DNA from 3 places in the Bacillus sp. MT94 genome. Region 2 is predicted to be linked to each of the others. Evidence: predicted binding sites of a transcription regulator. Region 2 holds the regulator's gene; each other region holds the start of a gene.
The links. The regulator NrdR, encoded in region 2, represses ribonucleotide reductase genes. The targets are predictions, from matches to a motif close to AACACNATATATNGTGTT.
Positions count from the first base shown of each region.

Region 1: a site for NrdR is predicted at 2,959-2,976, ahead of nrdI (class Ib ribonucleoside-diphosphate reductase assembly flavoprotein NrdI). Genes of this name have one in related genera too.
Region 3: a site for NrdR is predicted at 5,130-5,147, ahead of AC1Q51_RS25580 (anaerobic ribonucleoside triphosphate reductase). Genes of this name have one in related genera too.

Region 1 is NZ_JBXAEZ010000003.1:91,390-99,150, forward strand. Features, by position in the region: partial or broken gene AC1Q51_RS12190 (ribonucleotide-diphosphate reductase subunit beta) at 1-325, opposite strand, end outside; gene nrdE (class 1b ribonucleoside-diphosphate reductase subunit alpha) at 480-2,564, opposite strand; gene nrdI (class Ib ribonucleoside-diphosphate reductase assembly flavoprotein NrdI) at 2,551-2,910, opposite strand; gene AC1Q51_RS12205 (hypothetical protein) at 3,388-3,705, opposite strand; gene ykzS (protein YkzS) at 3,788-3,982, opposite strand; gene AC1Q51_RS12215 (GNAT family N-acetyltransferase) at 4,317-4,895, shown strand; gene AC1Q51_RS12220 (histidine phosphatase family protein) at 4,931-5,533, opposite strand; gene AC1Q51_RS12225 (hypothetical protein) at 5,622-5,777, opposite strand; gene AC1Q51_RS12230 (YkvS family protein) at 6,039-6,224, shown strand; gene queF (preQ(1) synthase) at 6,273-6,770, opposite strand; gene queE (7-carboxy-7-deazaguanine synthase QueE) at 6,789-7,505, opposite strand; gene queD (6-carboxytetrahydropterin synthase QueD) at 7,498-7,761, opposite strand, start outside.
Region 2 is NZ_JBXAEZ010000002.1:847,072-854,832, reverse strand. Features, by position in the region: gene polA (DNA polymerase I) at 1-323, shown strand, start outside; gene mutM (DNA-formamidopyrimidine glycosylase) at 336-1,166, shown strand; gene ytaF (sporulation membrane protein YtaF) at 1,239-1,871, shown strand; gene coaE (dephospho-CoA kinase) at 1,923-2,525, shown strand; gene AC1Q51_RS10140 (glyceraldehyde-3-phosphate dehydrogenase) at 2,635-3,663, shown strand; gene speD (adenosylmethionine decarboxylase) at 4,054-4,437, shown strand; gene nrdR (transcriptional regulator NrdR) at 4,721-5,182, shown strand; gene AC1Q51_RS10125 (replication initiation and membrane attachment family protein) at 5,335-6,744, shown strand; gene dnaI (primosomal protein DnaI) at 6,778-7,716, shown strand; gene AC1Q51_RS10115 (DUF4177 domain-containing protein) at 7,748-7,761, opposite strand, start outside.
Region 3 is NZ_JBXAEZ010000010.1:19,513-27,273, reverse strand. Features, by position in the region: gene AC1Q51_RS25620 (TlpA family protein disulfide reductase) at 1-510, shown strand, start outside; gene AC1Q51_RS25615 (3'-5' exonuclease) at 626-1,573, shown strand; gene AC1Q51_RS25610 (FbpB family small basic protein) at 1,713-1,856, shown strand; gene sspN (acid-soluble spore protein SspN) at 1,900-2,034, shown strand; gene AC1Q51_RS25600 (glycoside hydrolase family 18 protein) at 2,121-3,413, opposite strand; gene AC1Q51_RS25595 (acyl-CoA thioesterase) at 3,523-3,942, shown strand; gene AC1Q51_RS25590 (HesB/YadR/YfhF family protein) at 3,969-4,259, opposite strand; gene plsY (glycerol-3-phosphate 1-O-acyltransferase PlsY) at 4,368-4,964, opposite strand; gene AC1Q51_RS25580 (anaerobic ribonucleoside triphosphate reductase) at 5,190-7,046, shown strand; gene nrdG (anaerobic ribonucleoside-triphosphate reductase activating protein) at 7,043-7,495, shown strand; gene AC1Q51_RS25570 (response regulator transcription factor) at 7,514-7,761, shown strand, end outside.

The DNA.
Region 1 (7,761 bases), on a different contig from region 2:
TAGCTAATGTTGTGAAAATGTGACTATAACTTTTCGCATGTACTTCTTCCATAGCTCCCATGAAAGCTAATACACTTTTCGCTTGTAAATTTTCAAGATGAACAAGTACAAGTGGCATTCCTTCGCCACCTTGTTTCGTATCTAAAAGTGTTAAACCACCTAATACACGCTTATAAGCAATTTGCTCTTCTTTCGATAATTGCACCCAAGTATTTTTGTCAGACGAAACCGCGATTTCTTCTTCTGTCCAAAACTGAGCGATGTTTTGCTTCCAAAACATTAAACTGAAATCATCTTCCTTTTTATTCCAGTTAACAGCGCGCATTGAATCACCCCTATATCTATTATTGTTCTACTGAACGGTTAAATTTCCATCTAACAATGAAAAGCTAACCGTTTAGTAGAACAAACCAAGTATGAGCAGGGTTCATAACCCTGCTCATACTATTGGGTTATTCATTTAGTATGGCAATATGCCATTAAACGGTACACGCCACACACTCTTCCACGCTTAATTTACGTGTTCTCGTATAATACAGACTCTTTAAGCCTTTTTTATGTGCATAGATGTAGTAACGTGCTAATTCACGTGTTGAAATATCACTATTAACGTAAAGAATTGTACTAATTCCTTGGTCAATATGTTCTTGAATTTCTGCGATTAAATCAATTAATTTAAACTGATTCATATCGTAAGAAGATTTATAGTACCAGAACGTATCTTTTGATAAATACGGCATTGGATAATATGTTGTCGCGTTCGCATATGTTCTTGATTCGATTTGACTTACGATCGGCATTACGCTTGAAGTTGCATTTTGAACGTAACTGATTGATTGTGTTGGAGCAATGGCAAGACGATATGAGTTGTATAAACCATTCTTTTGCACTTGCTCTTTTAAACTTGTCCAATCTTCTTTTGTTGGAATATGAATTCCTTCAAATAGTTGCTGAACTTTTTCAGTTACTGGGCTGTAATCTGTCGTTTCATACTTTTCAAAGTATGTGCCATTCGCATAATCAGATTTATCGAAGTCTTTAAATGTCTCGCCTTTTTCTGTAGCGATTTCCATACTTTTCTCAATAGAGTAGTAATTTAACATCATAAAGAATGTACGAGCGAATTCTTTCGCTTCTGCACTTTCATAAGCGATTTTATTTTTTGCTAAATACCCGTGTAAATTCATTGCTCCAAGTCCAACTGAATGAAGCTCGTCATTTGCTTTTTTCACGGTTGGTGCATTCGGAATGATCGTCATATCAGAAACAGCTGTTAAAGCTTCCATTCCTGCATGAACCGCTTCACGAATTTCTTTATTTTCCATTACGTTTACGATATTTAACGATCCTAAGTTACAGTTAATATCACGACGGATAATGTCATCTGTACCGTAATCATTTATTTCTGAAGTTTCTTGAAGCTGGAAGATTTCTGTACATAAGTTCGACATCTTCACAGTTCCAATATCCTTCAATGGATGTTGATTATTTGCATTTGATTTAAACATTAAGTATGGGTAACCAGACTCAAGCTGAATCATAGCGATTTTAATAAGCATATCACGTGCACTAATATCTAGTGGCTTCTTCTTCACTTTCGGATTGCTCATTAATTCATCGTACATTTCATCAATATCAATATCATCTAAATGCTTGCCATATTCTTTATAAACCGTATAAGGTGCGAAAACATGGAAAGGCTCATTTTTCTCAGCAAGCTCAAAGAACTTACTTGGAACGATAATTCCGATTGATAGAGACTGAATACGGCTCTTCTCATCGGCATTTATTTTTTTTGTATCAAGGAATTCAATAATATCCCAATGGAAAATGTTTAAATATACTGCACCGGCACCTTTTCGTTGGCCAAGTTGATTCGCATATGAAAACGAATCTTCAAGCAATTTCATAACAGGTACTACACCACTTGCAGCATTGTCGATACCTTTAATTTGCTCACCACGTGCGCGTAGCTTAGATAAGTTTAAAGCTACTCCCCCGCCGATTTTCGATAATTGCATCGCAGTATTAATGTTAAAGCCGATCGAATTTAAGCTATCGTCCATCTCTAACAAGAAACAAGACACCATTTCTCCTCTTCTGCTTCTTCCCGCATTTAAAAAGGTTGGTGTCGCTGGTTGGTAGTTTTGTTTTACAATCATGCTTGCGAAATGTCTTGCCTTCGAAACATCACCGCGTCCTAAGTATAATGAAACAATTGCTACACGATCTTCATAGCTTTCTAAGTATTGTTTTTGATCATTCGTTTTTAACGCATAATCTTTGTAGAACTTAGATGCTGCCATATAAGATTGGAACTCGAAGTTTTCACCATAAGCGATGTTATATACTTCCTCTACTTCCTCCAAGCTATACTCGTCCAGAACGTTGTAATAGTAATCATGTTCTTTCATATACTCCATTCGCTCTGCCACGCTATTAAAAGGAACGGTATTCTCTCTAGCTTCTTCCATAAAGACTTCTAATGCCTCTTTATCTTTATGAAGCTGATAAAAACCGTCCTGCATTTGCGTGATTTCATTATTCAGTTCAATGTGTCGCAATCTCCCGCACCCTTTCCTTAAAATATTCTACATCGTTATTTGTTCCAGATAACTCAAATTTTGATACAATAGGCACTTCATATTTAGTAGAAATCTTGTCAGCACTTGCACCGAACATGTCTCCCCAGTTACGATTGCCGCTTGCAGATACGCCTTTTAATTTTTCATTATTGCGCTCTAAAAAGTCTAAAACACGTTCTGGTACATTGCCAAAACCTGTTGTATACGTAATAAGAATAAAGTCTTCATCTATTACTAGATCTTCATCAATTTGAACGGCCGGCATATTTAATTTGTGAATGAAACGCTTCACGTTTCCTGTCATAGAATCATATGCAACTAACATTTCCGACCCTCCCTCTCAAATCTATATTCTCTATATGTTGTTCTTGATTTCTCTATATATTGTATTACGTTTCAAAATAAGACACAAGATATATGTATAAATTCTTTCTTTTTTTAACTTTTACTTTTCGACATGATAGCCGTTTTTTTTCAATACAATGACTATGAAACAACATTCTAAAACTCATGTCAATAAAGTGCTTTTCAAAAAAGTTGTCAACGAATTTAACCTTATTTTTAAAAAAGTTAACAATATATTTTGTCATAAAACGGTAGATGCTGAAGAAATATATTTCTCTAGCATCACGCAAAAAAGAACAGATATGAAACGATAATCTGCTCTAAAAAACGATTACATTTATCAAATTTACCTTATTAAATATATTATACATATACTTTCGTCTCTCGTTACATACTAAAAGATAACTATTATAGAAAAAGATTATTATTATGGAACTTCAATTTATTTATGAAAAGTTTATTCAGAGTGCTCAATACGCAAAATATCTTTTACAAATATGTGATGTGGATTTTCATCTTTATCAAGCATTGTACATACAGGAGCCTCTTCATCAAAGTATACAATCATTCCTTCTACATACTGATATGTATGTTGAACTTGTACAGTTACTTTAATTTCTATCGCTTCTTCATATGCTCTTTTTATTTTCTGAAGCATTTTTGCTGAACATTTTCGTTTCTCTGGATACATAACCATTCCCATAAATCTATTGCCGGCTCTATCTTTCCACATATAATCCCAATGTGGTAAAATGCCTTGTTTAAAATCGCCCATAATTCCCCTCTCCTTTATCTTTTATTTATCCCGCATTAAACGTCCAGTTGGTGAAGGATGCCCTGCTGATCAAAATTCCCCTTTATGAACGTGGCGTTTCTGAATATGTATAAATCACTTGCCCGCCTCGCTGTGCGTTACCAATGAAATGCTTAAAGTCTTCTCTATTTACAACAACTTCTCTGAACGTATAAAATACATCTTTCGTAACAACATACTCCGTTATTTCACCATTTTTCAGCTGATCTAAAATTGTATTTGCTAATTCTTTATCCATGTATTTCACCTCTCTGCAATATTTTATTCTATCGTATATTCTATAGGTCAACAACTGTAAAATTATCCCGCTATTTGCGGGTAGTCCGATTGGTGTTGACTACTAATCAGTCGTGGAATGAACAAAAAATCTTACTGATTAACATTTCACTTTATCTTGTTGTTATGCCATGATTTTATTTTCGTTATTTCGCAAACAATATCGTTTTACTATATGTCCACTAAATATCATATACTAACATAGCTACTTCTCTATATCAAACATTTCGGCATTCAATTATGCAAAGTTCCATACCACTATGCTACAATATACAAATAGAACTAGGAGGGATACTATGATTCGGAAAGCAAAAAAGACAGATGCAATGGCAATAGCTCCTTTATTGTATAATGCTCTGCATGAAATTGCTGAAAAAATCACAGGTAGCACAGTTGAAGCAGAAGTATTACTAGGACTTGAGACATGGTTCTCAAAAGAAAATAACCGTCTGAGCTACGAAAACTGTTTTATTTATGAACAAGACGAGAGTGCAGTTGGAATTATTGTCGCTTATCACGGTAGTGAAGCAACACAGCTTGACGCACCAATTGTACATCACTTAAGAGAATTACATAAAGATGAATCAATTACGTTAGAAAAAGAAGCTGAGCTTGATGAGTATTACATTGATACATTATCAGTTTCAAGTGCACACGGTGGAAAAGGTATTGGTTCTAAATTAATTGAAGCTGCCGAAATCTATGCAACTGAAAAAGGGCATGAAAAAATCGCTTTACTTGTTAATTTAGAAAACACACGCGCCTATTCACTATACGAAAAGTTAGGTTATAAAAAAGATGAAATTGTTATGCTAGTAGGCGAACCTTATGCTCATCTCGTAAAACCATTAAACGTCAAAATTTCTATATCTTAAAAAGAAAGCACACGATTTATATAAATCGTGTGCTTTTATGTTAAATTCGTATTTAATATATTTCCATCCATCGCCTCGTGAAACGTATATGTTGTACATCCCCATGGCTTTCTATGCAAAATAGGAGAACCAGACCATCCCATTGCCCTCAGCTCCGTTCCAATCATCGAATTAAAATAATTATGACCTACAAGAGCAATACTTCCATGTACGAGAGCATAACGATGTAACAGGTAAGCCGCTTGCTTTGCCCTCTCTCTTACTTCCTTATAAGACTCAACATCTTTATGGTAGCCAAGTATCCATAATGTGCGCCCAATGAACATCCATACCTTAATTGTGCATTTCAACCACTTCGGAGCAAAAAAGTATGAAGGAACTTCAGCTTCTCTAAAAAGAGAGTTTTGCATAAAAGATAAAGAATCCGTTAATTCAGCTGCTGATTGTACAGCACGCCTTTGATCACTTGTTAAGACAAATTTCGCTGCTTCAATTGCCTCTATTGTTTCTATCGGCATTTTAGCTTTTTGTATCATTGACTCGGAATCATACTGTTTCATCCATTCGTGAAATGAATTAATTGTCATCGGTTCTCTTATACGACCTAAACAACCATGACGAATAAAAGAAATCTTCATTCTTTTCACTCTCCATTCATCACTTACGAACTCTATTATGCACTAGTTCTAAACATCATACCACGCAAGAAAAGAAAGTCATATACCTTTACATCTCCCCACCACTATCATGCGTTATCGAAGCATGGATACCATCCATCCCATCAAAATATGTACTCGTATCATATTGACGAATCTTTTTTAAATGCATATAAGAAAATAAAAATAAAATTAAAGCTATAACACTCCCCACAAATTCAAACATCATTTTACCGCCTCTAATTTCTCCCACTTCAGCAGGTTATTCTACTTTTTCATTATACCTCGATATAAAGATTCCCGCATTTTTGCTATTTTTTTCAAATAACATGGATTTTCTACATATTTTCTTACAAAAAGTGAATATTTTTCGAATTTTTACTTTGGAAACATTTACAAAGTAGGAAATATGGTTCAAAATAGGAGGAAATAAAAAAAACCCAAATTTATTCTTTTTTTGGGAAAACTGTAACAAGGAGAGTTGCTTATGCAGATCGCAGAAACTGGAGATATCATCGAATTTAAAGGTGGAATGCAAGGCCGTGTTCAAAAAGTAAATCAAAACTCTGTTATTGTTGATATAACAATTATGAAGAATTTTAGAGAACTAGATATGGAACCTCTTACAGTTGTAAGTCATAAAAACTATACTGTCATTAATCAAAATGCATAATATAATAGAAAGAAAGGGCCTGTATAGTATACAGGCCCTTTCTTTCTATTAACGATTATCAATTGTTTCCGGATATAGATCGTGGTTCATCATGCGGTAGTCAGCCATTTGTTCATACTTCGTCCCTGGGCGACCGTAGTTGCAGTATGGATCAATTGAAATGCCACCACGTGGTGTGAATTTCCCCCATACCTCAATATAACGTGGATCCATTAATTTAATTAAATCGTTCATAATAACGTTCATGCAATCTTCGTGGAAATCACCATGATTGCGGAAACTAAATAAATACAACTTTAAAGATTTACTCTCTACCATTTTTTGCTCTGGAATATAGCTAATATAAATTGTTGCAAAATCTGGTTGTCCTGTTTTCGGACATAAACTTGTAAATTCAGGACAATTGAATTTTACAAAATAATCACGGTTTGGATGATTATTATCAAATACCTCTAATATTTCTGGGCTATATTCAAATAAATATTTTGTATTTTGATTTCCTAATAATGTTACATCTTTTAAATCTTCATCTAATCTTCCAGTCATTTTAAACATCCCTTCTCGTTATACGCCGCGTTTATTTCCCCATACTAACGCATGAAGCTGAGGCAATACTTTTGCATCATTCATCTCTTTACAATTTACAGCTTTATCAATCAGCCACTCATACTTATCTAATAATTTTTTAATAAGCATCGCATCATCCACTGTTTTTGTATCATCGTTTCCTACTTGCAGGAAAAATGGTACACCTGGATAACGTTCGTGCATCTTAACTGCATATTCAAAATCATGATCATCGAATACTACTACTTTTAAACTAATATCTTTTCCTGCTAGTTTCTGAATAATAGCATCTAACTTCTGAAAATCTGTTTTCATCGTCGAACTTGGTGGTTTTGGAGAAATTGTTACCTCATCAATTTGAAGTAACCAATCTTGCCATTTACTCCCTTGCGTTTCAATTGCCGTTCGCATTCCATTTTCTTTTAATATTGAAAGAAGAAACTCAATATTTTTCAGTAATGCCGGATTTCCGCCTGAAATCGTAACATGAGAAAAATTTTCTCCTCCAATTGCAACAAGCTCATCCCAAATATCTTCTGGTGTCATCTGTCTAATTTGATCTTTAGCTGATCCATCCCACGTAAAAGCAGAATCACACCAAGCACAGCTATAATCACAACCAGCTGTACGGATAAACATTGTCTTTTGCCCTACAACCATTCCTTCACCTTGAATAGTCGGACCGAATATTTCTAAGACAGGGATTTTACTCATCAAGCATCCACTCCCGTCTTACTTCCGCATAACTAGTCGGCGTCTCAAAGAGACGAACAAATTCAACGCGAGCTCCTTTATATTCGTTCACTCGATTCTCTTTTGTTAGTGCTTCTGCCATCTTTTCATAAATCCAAACGACCATATTTTCAGCAGTCGTATTCATTGCAGGTAACGTTTCGTTTAAATAACGATGATCTAAATAAATTTCGATTTCATTCTTCCAAATTTCTTTTATATCTCCAAAGTCAATTGC
Region 2 (7,761 bases):
GCCGTTATATTCCAGAAATTACGAGTCGTAATTTCAATTTACGTAGCTTCGCTGAGCGTACAGCGATGAATACACCAATTCAAGGTACTGCAGCAGATATAATTAAAAAAGCGATGATTATTATGGCAGATCGTTTAGAAGAAGAAGGATTACAAGCGCGTCTTCTTCTGCAAGTACACGATGAATTAATATTTGAAGCACCAAAAGAAGAAATTGAAAAATTAGAGCAGCTTGTACCTGAAGTAATGGAGCATGCAATTGAACTCGCAGTTCCGCTGAAAGTTGATTATTCTTACGGTCCAACTTGGTACGACGCAAAATAAGGAAGTGATGAAATGCCTGAATTACCAGAGGTTGAAAACGTCAGACGGACACTTGAAAATCTTGTAACAGGAAAAACGATTGAAGATGTTATTGTTACTTATCCAAAAATAGTGAAACGACCGGATGATGCAGAAATCTTTAAAGAAATGCTAAAAGGCGAGAAGATTGAAAATATAAAGCGAAGAGGAAAGTTTTTGCTTCTATATGTAACAAATTATGTTATTGTTTCACATTTGCGTATGGAAGGTAAGTTTTTACTACATCAAGAGGACGAGCCGATTGATAAACATACGCACGTCCGTTTCTTATTTACAGATGGAACTGAATTACATTATAAAGATGTGAGAAAGTTTGGTACGATGCATCTCTTTAAGAAAGGTGAAGAGATGAACCAAATGCCTCTTGCTGACTTAGGTCCGGAGCCGTTTGATGCTGAAATGACACCACAGTATTTACAAGAAAGATTGCAAAAGACAAATCGTAAAATAAAAGTTGTGCTATTGGACCAGCGTCTTTTAGTAGGGCTTGGAAATATATATGTAGATGAAGTTTTATTCCGTTCTCAAATTCATCCGGAACGAGAAGCTTCGTCTTTGACAATAGAAGAAATTGAGCGAATTTATGAGGCTACCGTTACAACGCTAGGCGAAGCAGTGAAGCGTGGCGGAAGTACAATTCGAACGTATATCAACTCACAAGGGCAAATTGGTTCGTTCCAAGAACTCCTAAATGTATACGGAAAAAAAGGAGAACCGTGTGTAACTTGCGGTACGATATTAGAAAAAACAGTTGTTGGCGGAAGAGGAACGCATTACTGCCCAATTTGTCAGCCAAGAATATAGAAAAGAGATAACATCGGATAGGCATTTGTCATATACATACAGCAGAGCTATGTATAAGGGAGGAGCTTACCGATGTACCTTTATTTATCTCTTATTTTATTAGCTTTTACATTAAGCTTAGATAGCTGTAGTGTAGGGCTAACATATGGTTTAAGAAGCGTAAGAATTCCACTAAGATCAATTATAATTATCGGAATGTGTTCAGCGGCTGTTATGCTTGTTTCAATGGGAATTGGACATATGATCGCGAAAGTATTTTCACCTGTTATAGCAACGCGTATCGGTGGGCTTGTTCTTATTGGAATAGGGATTTGGGTATTGTATCAATTTTTTCGAAGTGAAAAAAAAGAAGAACCGAAGCAAGAGGAGAAGGTCTGGAAATTAGAGATTGCCTCGCTAGGGCTAGTGATTCAAATTTTACGGAAACCGACTGTAGCAGATTTTGATAAATCAGGCACCATTTCTGCAGGAGAGGCATTGCTTCTTGGTATCGCTCTTTCTGTAGACTCATTTGGTGCCGGAATTGGTGCATCTTTATTAGGGTATGCACCCGCTATGATGGCGATATTAGTAGCGATTATGAGTTCTTTGTTTTTATTTATTGGAATGAAACTTGGAACGGTTTTATCGAATATGAAGTGGTTACAAAAATTTACATTCCTGCCTGGGGTATTACTCATTATAATTGGAATTTGGAAAATGTAAGTATGGGCGTGGAACATTAGTTTCGCGCCTTTTATTATGAGGAGGCTTATTATGACAGTAGTAATTGGATTAACAGGAGGCATTGCAAGTGGAAAAAGTACAGTATCTCAAATGTTTCGTGAACTAAGCATACCGGTTATTGATGCAGATATTATTGCACGAGAAGTTGTAGAGCAAGGAAAACCAGCATATAACAAAATAGTAGAAGTATTTGGAACGGAAGTGTTACAAGAAGATGGAGAACTAGATCGTCCAAAACTGGGAAGTGTCGTTTTCTATAATGAAGAAAAACGATTGCAGTTAAATAAAATTGTTCATCCTGCAGTGCGTGAGGAAATGAATAGGCAAAAGGAGATGTACATAAAAGAAGATATGCAAGCGGTTGTGTTAGATATTCCTCTCTTATTTGAAAGCAAATTAACAAGTCTTGTTGACCGCGTTTTAGTTGTAGCAGTTAAGCCGCATACGCAATTAGAGCGTTTAATGAAACGAAATAACTTTTCAGAAGAAGAAGCAACAGCTCGTATTCAATCTCAAATGCCGTTAGAAGAAAAAGTGAAAAATGCAGATGAAGTGATAAATAATGATGGCACAATTATGGGAACGAAAACACAATTGCAGGTAATTTTAAAGAAGTGGAACATTATTGACTAAAAAATTGTGAAATTAATGAAAATGCTTAGTGACATATCTTCTTTTTGTGTTATACTATTATTGGGATTGGAGATAAATAGTATAACGCATTCAAGGGGGATAACATATTATGACTCGTGTGGCAATTAATGGATTTGGACGTATTGGGAGAATGGTATTTCGTCAAGCAATAAAAGAAAGCGCATTCGAAATTGTAGCAATCAATGCAAGCTATCCATCTGAAACGTTAGCACACTTAATTAAATATGATACAGTTCATGGCAAGTTTGACGGAACAGTAGAAGCATTTGAAGATCACTTATTAGTTGATGGAAAAATGATTCGCCTTTTAAACAACCGCGATCCAAAGGAATTGCCTTGGACAGATTTAGGTGTTGAAGTTGTAATTGAAGCAACTGGTAAATTTAATTCGAAAGAAAAAGCAATTCTTCACGTTGAAGCTGGAGCGAAAAAAGTTATTTTAACAGCGCCTGGTAAAAATGAAGATGTAACAATTGTAGTTGGTGTGAATGAAGACCAATTAGATATTACAAAACATACTGTTATTTCAAATGCATCTTGTACAACAAACTGTTTAGCGCCTGTTGTGAAGGTGTTAGATGAGCAGTTTGGAATTGAAAACGGTTTAATGACGACAGTTCACGCTTATACAAATGACCAAAAAAATATTGATAACCCACATAAAGATTTAAGAAGAGCACGTGCTTGCGGACAATCAATCATTCCGACAACGACAGGTGCTGCGAAAGCGCTAGCAAAAGTTCTTCCGCACTTAAACGGAAAACTTCATGGTATGGCACTTCGTGTACCAACACCAAACGTGTCTCTTGTGGACTTAGTAGTAGATGTAAAACGCGATGTGACAGTTGAAGCTATTAATGATGCATTCAAAACTGTTGCAAACGGTGCGTTAAAAGGTATTGTAGAATTCAGCGAAGAGCCTTTAGTATCTATCGACTTTAATACAAATACACATTCAGCTATTATCGATGGTTTATCTACAATGGTAATGGGTGATCGTAAAGTGAAAGTACTTGCTTGGTATGATAACGAGTGGGGCTACTCTCGTCGTGTTGTAGATCTTGTAACGTTAGTTGTTGAAGAGTTAGCGAAACAAGAAAATGTGCAACACATTTAAGTGAATAAGGGAGGAGAGGGCAAGGCAATATTTGCCCTCTTTTTTTATTTTTTTCTGAAAAGGAAAAAAATTATATAAGTATATTTTAAAAAGTGGACATACCACGAAACGTTGTGATTACTGCATTTGTGAATCGTTTATTTTTTTTAGGGAAAAGTAAAGAGGAAAATATGACAGAAAATCGAAAAAACTGTTGTTGCAAAATGAAAATAAACAAAGTATACTAACACTCGTAAACTTAAGAGCTGAGGTACGTAGTCACTACTTAAAGGGTTAGGACCTCTCTGGACTAACTTTCCCCCGTGGTAGTGGAGCAAGCCAAATTGCAAATTAGTTTTCAATTCGAACAGTTAGAATAAATTTACAAGGGGGAACTGTAGAATGGATACTATGGATACGATGGGTCGTCACGTGATCGCTGAACTTTGGGATTGCGATTTCGACAAGCTTAATGACATGCCGTATATTGAACAATTATTTGTGGATGCAGCACTAAGAGCTGGTGCTGAAGTGCGTGAGGTTGCTTTCCATAAATTTGCACCACAAGGTGTAAGTGGAGTAGTAATTATCTCAGAATCACATTTAACAATTCATAGCTTTCCGGAGCACGGTTACGCAAGTATTGATGTTTATACTTGTGGGGATCGTATTGATCCAAATGTTGCTGCAGAATATATTGCAGAAGGTTTAAACGCGAAAACGCGTGAGAGCATCGAGCTTCCTCGAGGCACTGGTAGCTTCGAAATTAAGCAGAGAGAAACAAAAGCTCTTTAAAAAAGAACATAATTGATTTAAAATGTAAAGAGGTGTATAATGCACCTCTTTTTTAGTTTATAAAAAAGGAAAAATATAACGTACTCGTTAGTTGAATACATTGGACTCTTGCAAATGAGGTAGTGCCCTATATACCATCTTATTTTTAAGTATGAGATGATAAAGTGATGCGCTGAAACTTAAAGTGGTAAGAGAGTTAGAATGAGTTATATAATATTGTATATATATTTTAGGTGAATTGAGTAGAGAAAAATAAAGAGTATAGTGTAAAGGAGTGAATGAATTGCGTTGTCCATCCTGTTCTCATAATGGTACAAGAGTGTTAGATTCGCGTCCGGTAGACGAGGGGCGCTCTATTCGAAGAAGAAGAGAGTGTGAAAGTTGTTTAAGTCGCTTTACGACCTTTGAAAGGGTAGAAGAGTCACCTCTTATCGTTGTTAAAAAAGAAGGCACACGAGAAGAGTTTAATAAAGAAAAGATTTTACGCGGTTTAATTAAAGCGTGTGAAAAAAGACCAGTATCTTTAAGACAATTAGAAGAAGTAACACAAAGCGTGGAACGTGAACTGCGTAATTTAGGTATATCAGAAGTGAAAAGTGATATGATTGGTGAAATTGTTATGGAAGAACTTCGCGATATTGATGATGTTGCTTATGTACGTTTTGCTTCTGTATATCGTCAATTTAAAGATTTAAATGTATTTATTGAAGAATTAAAAGATATACTGCAAAAAGAAAGAGAGTAGAAGTTGTATTTTATTCTCTTTACATACCGTAAGTAATAGGATAAGAGAGCTAGAAGCGAAAGCTAATAGCTCTTTTTCACTAAGAATTTATATAATGAAGATAGAAGGAATGAAGTAGAGGATAGATTGGATGAGAGAAAGGAAAAGCAAGAATGGAAAAACAGTCATGGATGGAGCTATTGCCGATTGATCGTTATAAAGTAAGTGCGAAAGGGCTACTGCATAATTACGACCGAAAAGTATTGACGATGTTGTATCAGCCGTTAATAGGTAGTAGAGCTTTTAGCTTATACATGACACTATGGGGGGAGCTAGAGCAAGATCGTGTATTTGGAAAAGAGAATACACATCATTCCCTTATGGTGACTATGCAAATGCAACTTCCTGAAATATATGAGGAACGAGTAAAGTTAGAGGCAATTGGGCTTTTGAAGGTATATATTAAGAAAGAAAAAGATATTCGAATGTTCATATATGAGTTGCAACCACCTTTATCTCCGAAGCAGTTTTTTGATGATATTGTTTTAAGTATCTTTTTATACAATCGATTGAGTCGGACAAAATATAATCAAGTAAAGCAATATTTCTTAGAAGAAGAATTTGATTTTGCTTCTTATGAAAATGTTACGCGCTCTTTCAATGATGTGTTTGGTTCGTTTAATCCAGGACAGCTTGAGCATGCGCAAGAAGACCTTCGTATTCCAAAAACGACAACTATGCCAAGTAACGAGAAGGGAGACGCTCCGAAAGTTTGGAATGATTTCTTTGATTTCTCTTTATTTGTAGATGGATTGTCCGCTCTTGTTCCTAAAAAGGCGATTACAGATCAAGTAAGAGACTGCGTTATAACACTTGCTTACGTGTATGGTGTAGATGTGTTATCGATGCAAAATATCGTTCTTGGTGCGGTGACGGAGATGCAAACAATTGATATGGAAAGGCTTAGAAAAGGAGCGCGCGATTGGTATCAATTTGAAAATGGTCAAGCATTACCGGTACTAAGTGAAAGAGTACAGCCTCATGCTGCACGTACGATGAAAGAGAAAGAGCCTTCATCACAAGAGGAGATGTTAATAAAGCAGCTAGAGGAAATCTCGCCAAAACAACTATTGAAAGAGATTTCTGGTGGTGCAGAGGCAACGAAAGCGGACTTGCAAATCGTTGAAGATGTCATGATTAATCAAAAATTGACACCAGGAGTTGTGAATGTACTTATTTATTACGTTATGCTACGCTCAGATATGAAACTTGCGAAAACGTATGTCGAGAAGATTGCTGGGCATTGGGCACGTAAAAAGGTCGGTACAGTAGCGGACGCGATGGCGTTAGCGAAAGAAGAGAACCGTCAATATCAAGAGTGGGCTGAGACGAAGAAAAAAGGCCGTACGGCGAAGAAAACGGTACGAAAAGAAATGGTGCCAGATTGGCTTAAGGAAGAAGAGCTGAAAGAACAAGAGAAAGAAACGGCGAAGAAAGATGTAAGTGTAGAAAAAGATGCAAGTACGCTAGAAGATGAACGAAAACGATTAGAAGAAGTGTTAAAAAAATATAAGCGTGATTAATAGAAGAGAATGAACGCTCTTTGAGGTGAGAAAATGGAGCATATTCAAAATTCATTTACAAAATTAATGGAAAATGAAAACTTTAAAAATAGATATGAAGTATTAAAGGCAGAAGTAATGGCGCACCCGCGTGTGAAAGAATTTATAGACGAACATAAAGGTGAAGTAACGACTTCTATGATTGAGCGCAGTCTTGTGAAGTTATATGAATATATTGGACAAAGTGTAGGTTGCGTGGATTGTCCGGATTTAGGTGCATGTAAAAATATGCTGCAAGGATACGAGCCAAAGCTTGTTATTCAAGGGAAGATGATTGATATTCAATACGATCGTTGCGTTAGAAAAGTAGCATATGACGAGAGAAAGAAATATGAAAAACTCGTTCAAAGTGTATATATGCCAACGGATATTTTACAGGCAACTATGGAAAACTTAGACCCTTCTGACTTAAATGCACGTATCGATGCAATTGGCGCAGCGAATGAATTTTTAAGTACATATGAACCAGGTAAAAAAGCACAAGGTTTATATTTGTACGGTAAATTTGGTGTAGGAAAAACGTACCTTTTAGGAGCAATTGCGAACGAGCTTGCTCGAAAGAAAATAAGTTCGATGCTCGTATACTTCCCGGAATTTTTACGTGAAATTAAAAGTTCGATTCAAGATAATTCGATTGGCGAAAAGATTGATGCGGTTAAACGCGTGCAAGTTTTAATGTTAGATGATATCGGGGCAGAAGCGATGTCGAGCTTTGTGCGTGATGATGTGCTTGGTGCAATCTTGCAATTCCGTATGTTAGAAAACTTACCGACGTTCTTTACGTCTAATTTTGATTTTAAACAATTGGAACATCATTTAACGTATACACAACGTGGTGAGGCTGAAGAAATGAAGGCAGCACGTATTATGGAACGAATTAAATATTTAGCGAAACCAATTCCAATTGGTGGGAAAAACCGTCGTCATAAGTAAAAGAGCAAGCTGAGAAGCTTGCTCTTTTGTATTATAGTGATATTT
Region 3 (7,761 bases), on a different contig from region 2:
TTTGGTAAAAAAGAGCAGATGGTACAAGGGGAGCAAGAACAAAGTGAAGCTGCTATGAAAGAGATGATTGCAAGTAATGGTATTGAAATAGGGAAGAGTGCGCCAGACTTCGAATTAACGAAGTTAGATGGAACGAATGTAAAGCTATCAGATTTAAAAGGAAAGAAAGTGATTTTAAACTTTTGGGCAACGTGGTGTGGACCTTGCCAACAAGAAATGCCGGATATGGAGGCTTTCTATAAAGAACATAAAGAAAACGTAGAAATTTTAGCAATCAACTATACGCCTTCAGAAAAAGGTGGGGGGGAAGAAAAGGTAAGCAATTTTGCTAAAGAAAAAGGAATTACTTTTCCTATTTTATTGGACAAGAACATTGATGTGACAACAGCGTATAAAGTAATTACGATTCCAACTTCGTATTTTATAGATACAAAAGGTGTCATTCAAGATAAGTTTATTGGGCCGATGACGCAAAAAGAGATGGAGAAAAGGGTTGCTAAATTAAAATAATGGTGAAAAGGTAGAGGTGGAGAGTTCCCATTTCTGCCTTTTCTTTTTCAAGTAGTAATAACTTCATGATATGATGTAAGAAATATAATCGTTTAGAGATAAAGGAGTGTATGGAGTGGGGAATGTATCCTTACCGTTAGATTATGTTGTAATTGATTTTGAAACAACAGGATTTAACCCTTATAATGATAAAATTATTCAAGTTGCAGCGGTGAAATATCGTAATCATGAACTGGTAGATCAATTTGTTTCATACGTGAATCCAGAGCGACCAATTCCGGACCGAATAACGAGTTTAACCGGTATTACCAATTATCGTGTTTCAGATGCACCGACGATTGAAGAGGTATTACCTTTATTTTTAGCATTTTTACATACAAATGTTATTGTGGCCCATAATGCTTCTTTTGATATGCGCTTTTTGAAAAGTAATGTAAATATGCTAGGGCTACCTGAACCTAAAAATAAAGTAATTGATACTGTATTTTTAGCGAAGAAATACATGAAGCATGCGCCTAATCATAAACTTGAAACGTTAAAGCGAATGCTTGGAATTCGTTTAAGCTCTCATAATGCATTTGACGATTGCATTACGTGTGCTGCTGTTTATCAAAAGTGTGCAGCTATTGAAGAAGAAGGACAGAGAAAAGTAAATAAGGTCTCACTTGATGAAATCGTAGTATACGAAGCGGTGAAAGAAATGCTTGCACGTAATAAACGTAATGTAGAATGGCTACGTTGTATGAACGTAGGAAGTTATTTAGATATAAAAGCTTTTTATCCAGTTATGAGATTAAAGGTAAAAGGGCGAAAGAAATATGTATTAACAGAGATATTAGAAGAAGATGTGAAAGAAATATGTACAAGTTTAAAATGTGAACCGGCGTTAAAAAGTGAAGTTGGTAATACGAGAATTATGCTTAATAGCTTAGAGGATGTTATGAAATTAGAAAGTTATATTTTAGAGCAGTATGATTTTGTATTACAGGCGCTTCATGATTATAAAGAAAATGAAATGAATGCAGATGAAAAGTTGAAAGAGTATTTAAATATTATGGTATGAAAAACTCCGTGTGCAATATATTGTACACGGAGTTTTTTTAGGAGTACCAAAACATAAAATTTTCTTACAAATCTGATTAAAGAGTTTTTCGTTTGCTCATACTATGTAATAAGAAAGTGAAGGAGAGAGGGTGAACAACATGAGAAGAAGTCGCCGTAAATCGTTTGAAGAACTTGTAAATGAAAATAAACAACAATTATTAAGCGATCGTGATGCAATTGATCGCATTGAAGAGCGCATCGAAAAACGTTATGAAATGAAACTTTTTAAGCAAGCTGAATAATTCTTAACGCTAGTACGATACTAGTGTTAAGGAGGCGATAGTAATGGGTAATCCGAAAAAAAATTCAAAAGACTTTGCACCAAATCATATTGGAACACAATCGAAAAAAGCTGGTGGAAATAAAGGAAAGCAAATGCAAGATCAAACAGGTAAACAACCGATTGTTGATAACGGTTAAAAAGGAGAATGTTATCATTCTTCTTTTTTGTGAGGAAATGAAAGATGAGTTTTTAGCAGTAATATGAAAAAAAGGGCTGACTTTTGTCAGCCTTTTTTCGTAATCGTAAAATTTTCAACGAGTAAACGCCAATTTTGCGGGAATGGTAAACCGATTTTCCAGTAACTAATACCGCCTATACCTTGTTCTTTCATTAAATTGAATTTACTTTGAACAGACCGTGAATCTTCAAACCAAACTTCGTGTTGCACGCCGTTTTCATCAAAGTAATTAAAATGAGGAGCTTGGGCTGTGAAATCATAACGAATAGGAACATTATATTTACGAGCTAGTGCAACAGCTGCGACAGAGCTAATTGCTTTTGCGGGTGGATTTCCTTGTTTAAATGGAAGCTTCCAATCAAACCCGTATAAATTTTGCCCCATCATAATTTTTTGTGGAGGCATTTGAGATTTTGCATATTGAAGTACTTCTTTCACTGGACCGATAGGAGAAATCGCCATCGGTGGACCGCCTTGCCATCCCCAGTCATATGTCATAATGACGACGAAATCAACAATTTGCCCTTGCGCTTTATAATCGTGAGCTTCGAAAAATTTTCCCTTTTGATTTGAACTTGTTTTCGGTACGAGAGTTGTGCTCAATGTGTACCCGCTAGGTAAGCGTGTTTTTACATTTCGTAAAAAGCGATTATACGCCTCGCGGTCTTCAGGTGCTACACTCTCGAAATCGAAATGAATGTCTCGCATGCCATATTTTTGAGCTGTTTGCAAAATGTTAGTAATGAATTTGTTTTGAATCGTTGCGTCGCGTAAAATAACTGATGTTAGATCGGCACTGAAATTACCATTTTCAATATTTGTAATAACGAGCATAGGGATTGTTTTACCTTGCGTTGCAATATTAGCAATTTTAGCTGTTTCAGTAGGTTCTTTTAATGTGCCATCTCTTTTTGCCTCAAAACTAAAATAGGCTAAGTATGTTAAAAATGGATTGATGGCGCGTGTCGCATTAACTAAACTCTCTTTAATCGGTATAGTTGAAGGTTGTAAATAAGCGATGGATTCTACAGCTCGTTTTGTGCCTTTTGGTACATATAATTGTTGTCCGACATGGAGAATAGATTTTAAAGATAAATTATTAACTTTAGCTAAACTAGCGAGGGGGACATTATATGTTTGAGAAATTCGATATAGGCTGTCACCAGGCTGTACATAATAATTATTTCCTTTCGTATTAACGATAAGTGCCTGACCAACAACGAGCGTTTCAGCTGGATTTAGTCCATTGTCTTTTACTATTTCGTCAGGTGTTGATCCATATTTTGATGCCAAGCTATATACGCTATCACCACTACGAACAGTTACAATTTGAATCATATGCTGGCTCCTTTCAGTAAAAGATTCACTGTTTTTATTTTATTTTTGATGTCACTGTATTATGATTAAATGTATGCAAGGTAGCAGAAGTGAAAGAAGGCGAATACATATGTTTGTAGCAGAACATGAAGTTGAAATCCGTTATGCGGAAACAGATCAAATGGGTGTTGTTTACCATTCAAACTACTTAGTGTGGCTTGAGTTAGGTCGCACGAAACTTATACAAGATTTAGGTTTTTCATATGTTGAAATGGAGAAAGAAGGAATTATTTCTCCTGTGTTAGATTTACAAATTTCATATCGTAAAGCGATGCGTTATGGAGAAAAGGCAATCGTAAAAACATGGGTAGATACTGTGAGCCCGCTTCGCGTTGTATATGGATATGAAATATATAATGGTGATGGTGATCTTTGTATTACTGCAAGTACGACGAATATTTGTGCGAAAAAAGAAGGATTCCGCCCTGTATCATTTAAAAAGTTATATCCTGAGTGGTATGCGAAATATGAGGAAATTAAGAAAAAATAAAAAAGCGTGGCAGAAGCCGCGCTTTTTTATTTTTCATAATTAAATTGTGGGAAGTCTTCACCTTCATTAAGTGTAACAGATAAATTATGTCCATCGAAGAACCATTCATCATCGCCTTCAATAAAGAAGTTAATACCTTCTTCTTGAATTTGAACAGCAGGGTGTGCAGGATCATCTTTACGAATACCTAAAGAAAGTCCTTTTTGCACAGTACTGCAACCACCGTATTGTACGAAAAAGCGTAGTGTTTCATTTGATTGTAAGTTTAATTCAGTTTTATACCATTGTGCTGCTTCTTTTGTTACGGAAAGATTCATGTATAGTTCCTCCAAGTTATGTTGCTTTTTCTTTAGTATAAAAAATAACGCAAAAAGACGCTATTAATATGCTTCACGTTTTCTTTTTGCGTTATGTGGGTTACGATCTTATTTTTGCTTTTTTGAAAAGTTTGCTTTTGGTTCAGTTTTATTTATAATTCGTCCGATATTTGCACGGTGTTTATAAATAACCATACCTGCTAATAAACACATCGCAATAATGAAGATTTTATCCCCGCTAACAATGGATGCAATAACAGCAACAACTGCTGTTACCATAGAAGAAAGTGATACGTATCTTGTTGTAAATAAAAGGGTGAAAAATACAACAGCCAATATTGCAAAAACAACTGGTGAATAGCATAATAGCACCCCAGCAGAAGTTGCAACTGCTTTACCACCACGGAATTTCGCGAAGATCGGGTAGACATGTCCAAGAACAGCCGCTAACCCGAACCATAGTGGGTGAATATCTAATCCGAAAATCATTGGTAGACTTGTTGCTAATGTCCCTTTTAAAATGTCAGCAATTGTAACGGTAAAACCTGCTTTTTTCCCTAATGTACGGAATGTGTTTGTTCCGCCTAGATTACCGCTCCCGTGCTCACGAATATCGATTCCGTAGCCAATTTTTCCAACAACTAGTGCAAATGGAATCGAGCCAAGCAAGTAGGCAACGATAAATAAAAGATATGTAGTAACCATAAGTTCAGTCTCCTTTATTCAAATGTGTTGATAAAGGGTAAAAAGAGTTTTTCCCGTATATTGTACCATACATTTGTAAAGAGCACATTTCTTTTTTGTAAATGAAAAATTCATTATTTCGTGAAAAAAATTTCACAGTAATGTTACATTTCTCACAGAAACAGCAAGACTATATGTAGTAACATTTTAATCAAAAGACAACAACATATTGGTGGAGGGTTATAAATGTTACAAAATAATACACGTGGAGAAGAATTAATGAAAGTGTTCGAGACGATAGTCCACGGCAATGAACAAGATTTAATGCAAGAAAATGCAAATGTAGACGGCCGCTCTCCAATGGGTGTAATGGGAACGTTCGCATCTGAGAGTGCAAAATATTATGCTGTTGAGAATTTATTGTCAGATCAAGTGAAAAAAGCGATAAATGAAAATATATTATATCCACATGATTTAGATTTTTATGCGACAGGAACGACGACTTGTTCGCAAATTCCGTTAGCGCAAATGCTTGCTAACGGTTTTCATACTGGACATGGACATATGAGACAACCACAAGACATTAAAAGTGCATTGGCTCTTTCGTCTATTATTTTTCAAGCGAATCAAAATATGCAGCATGGCGGTCAATCGTTTGCACTCTTTGATATTGATTTAGCACCTTATGTACGAAAAACAATTGAGAGACATAAAAAACGATTACAATCATATCCGCTTACGAAAGAACAAATAGAAGAATTTGCATGGAAAGAAACGGAAAATGATACGTATCAAGCGTGTGAGGCTTTCGTTCATAATTCGAATAGTATGCATAGTAGGGGCGGAGGACAAGTCCCGTTTATTTCTATTAATTACGGAACAGATACATCAAAAGAAGGAAGAATGTTAATTAAACAACTATTAAAAGCAACACAAGCTGGACTTGGTAAAGGAGAGACACCAATTTTTCCGATTCAAATTTTCAAGATGAAAAAAGGTGTGAATTTTGAAGAAAGTGATCCGAATTACGATTTATTTGAATTAGCATTAGAGACAACTGCAGAGCGATTATTCCCTAACTTTTCATTTTTAGATGCTCCGTTTAATGCAGTGCATTATGATGGAAGACCAGAAAGTGAAGTATGTTACATGGGATGTCGTACCCGTGTTATGTCTAATATACATGGAGAAGAAACAGCGATTGGTAGAGGGAATTTATCATTTACGTCTATCAATTTAGTGAAATTAGCGTTAATTAGTGGTTCAAAAGAAGCATTTTTTGAAGCGCTAAACTACTATTTAGATTTAGGAATTAAGCAGTTATTAGAAAGATTTGCGTATCAATGTACGAAGCGAGCAAGAGATTTTCAGTTTTTATATTCACAAGGTGTATGGCGTGGTGGAGAAACATTGCAGCCTGAAGACTCCGTAGCTTCGATTTTAAAACAAGGGACGTTAAGTGTTGGTTTTATCGGTCTTGCGGAATGTTTAGTAGCTTTAACAGGAAAGCATCATGGGGAAGATGAAGAATCATGGAAACTTGGGTATGAAATTATTTCCTTTATGAGAGATAGAATGGATAAAGCGACAGAAGAACATCAACTGAATTTCTCGATAATTGCAACTCCAGCAGAAGGATTATCAGGAAAGTTTGTGAAAAAAGATAGAGAAGAATTTGGCGTAATTAGCGGTATAACGAACCATAATTACTATACGAATTCATTCCATATTCCAGTTTATTATAACATTCAAGCGATAAATAAAATCCGTTTAGAAGGCCCGTTCCATGCTCTCTGTAATGGAGGACACATTACGTATATTGAACTGGACGGAGCAGCGATGCATAACAAAAAGGCATTAAAACAAATTGTACAAGCCATGGCAGAACATGGCGTTGGATACGGTTCAATTAATCATCCTGTTGACCGTTGTAAGTGCTGTAGTTATCACGGGGTTATTGGAAATGAATGTCCAAGTTGCGGGAATGAAGATGAGGCTAATATAGAAAGAATTCGCCGCATAACAGGCTATCTTGTAGGAGATATGTCGAAGTGGAATAGTGCGAAACGTAGTGAAGAGATAGATCGGGTGAAACATAAATGAAAGTGATGAATATTATTCATGATAGTGTAGTAGATGGAGAAGGATTGCGGACAGTCGTGTTTTTTGCGGGCTGTCCGCATCGTTGTGTCGGTTGCCACAATCCGAAATCGTGGAATATTTGCAACGGAACGGAAATGACAGTAGAAGAAATTGTGAAAGAGATTGCAAGTAATCCATTAACTGATGTAACATTTTCAGGTGGAGATCCATTTTTTCAAGCTGCTGAAGTGAAAAAGGTAGCAAAAATCGTGAAAGATTTGAAAAAAAACCTATGGATGTATACAGGTTATACGTTAGAAGAGATACAGAGTTCTCAAAATAATGATATGATAGAGTTGTTACATTATGGGGATGTTTTAGTCGATGGAAGGTTTGAAATTGAGAAAAAAGATTTAACACTTCCATTTCGCGGAAGCTCCAATCAACGTATTATTCGATTGAAAGAGTAAAAAGGCGGGATAGATTATATGAATAAAACAGTATTGCTTGTTGAAGATGAAAGAAGATTACGTGAAATTGTTAGTGATTATTTTCGTAATGAAGGCTTTGAAGTAATCGAAGCAGAAGATGGGAAAAAAGCGTTAGAGTTATTTGCAGAGCATGAAATTGATTTAATTATGTTAGATATTATGTTACCGGAAATAGATGGATGGTCTGTTTGTAGACGAATTAGAAAAGAATCAGCAGTACCAATTATTATGTTGACAGCGCGTTC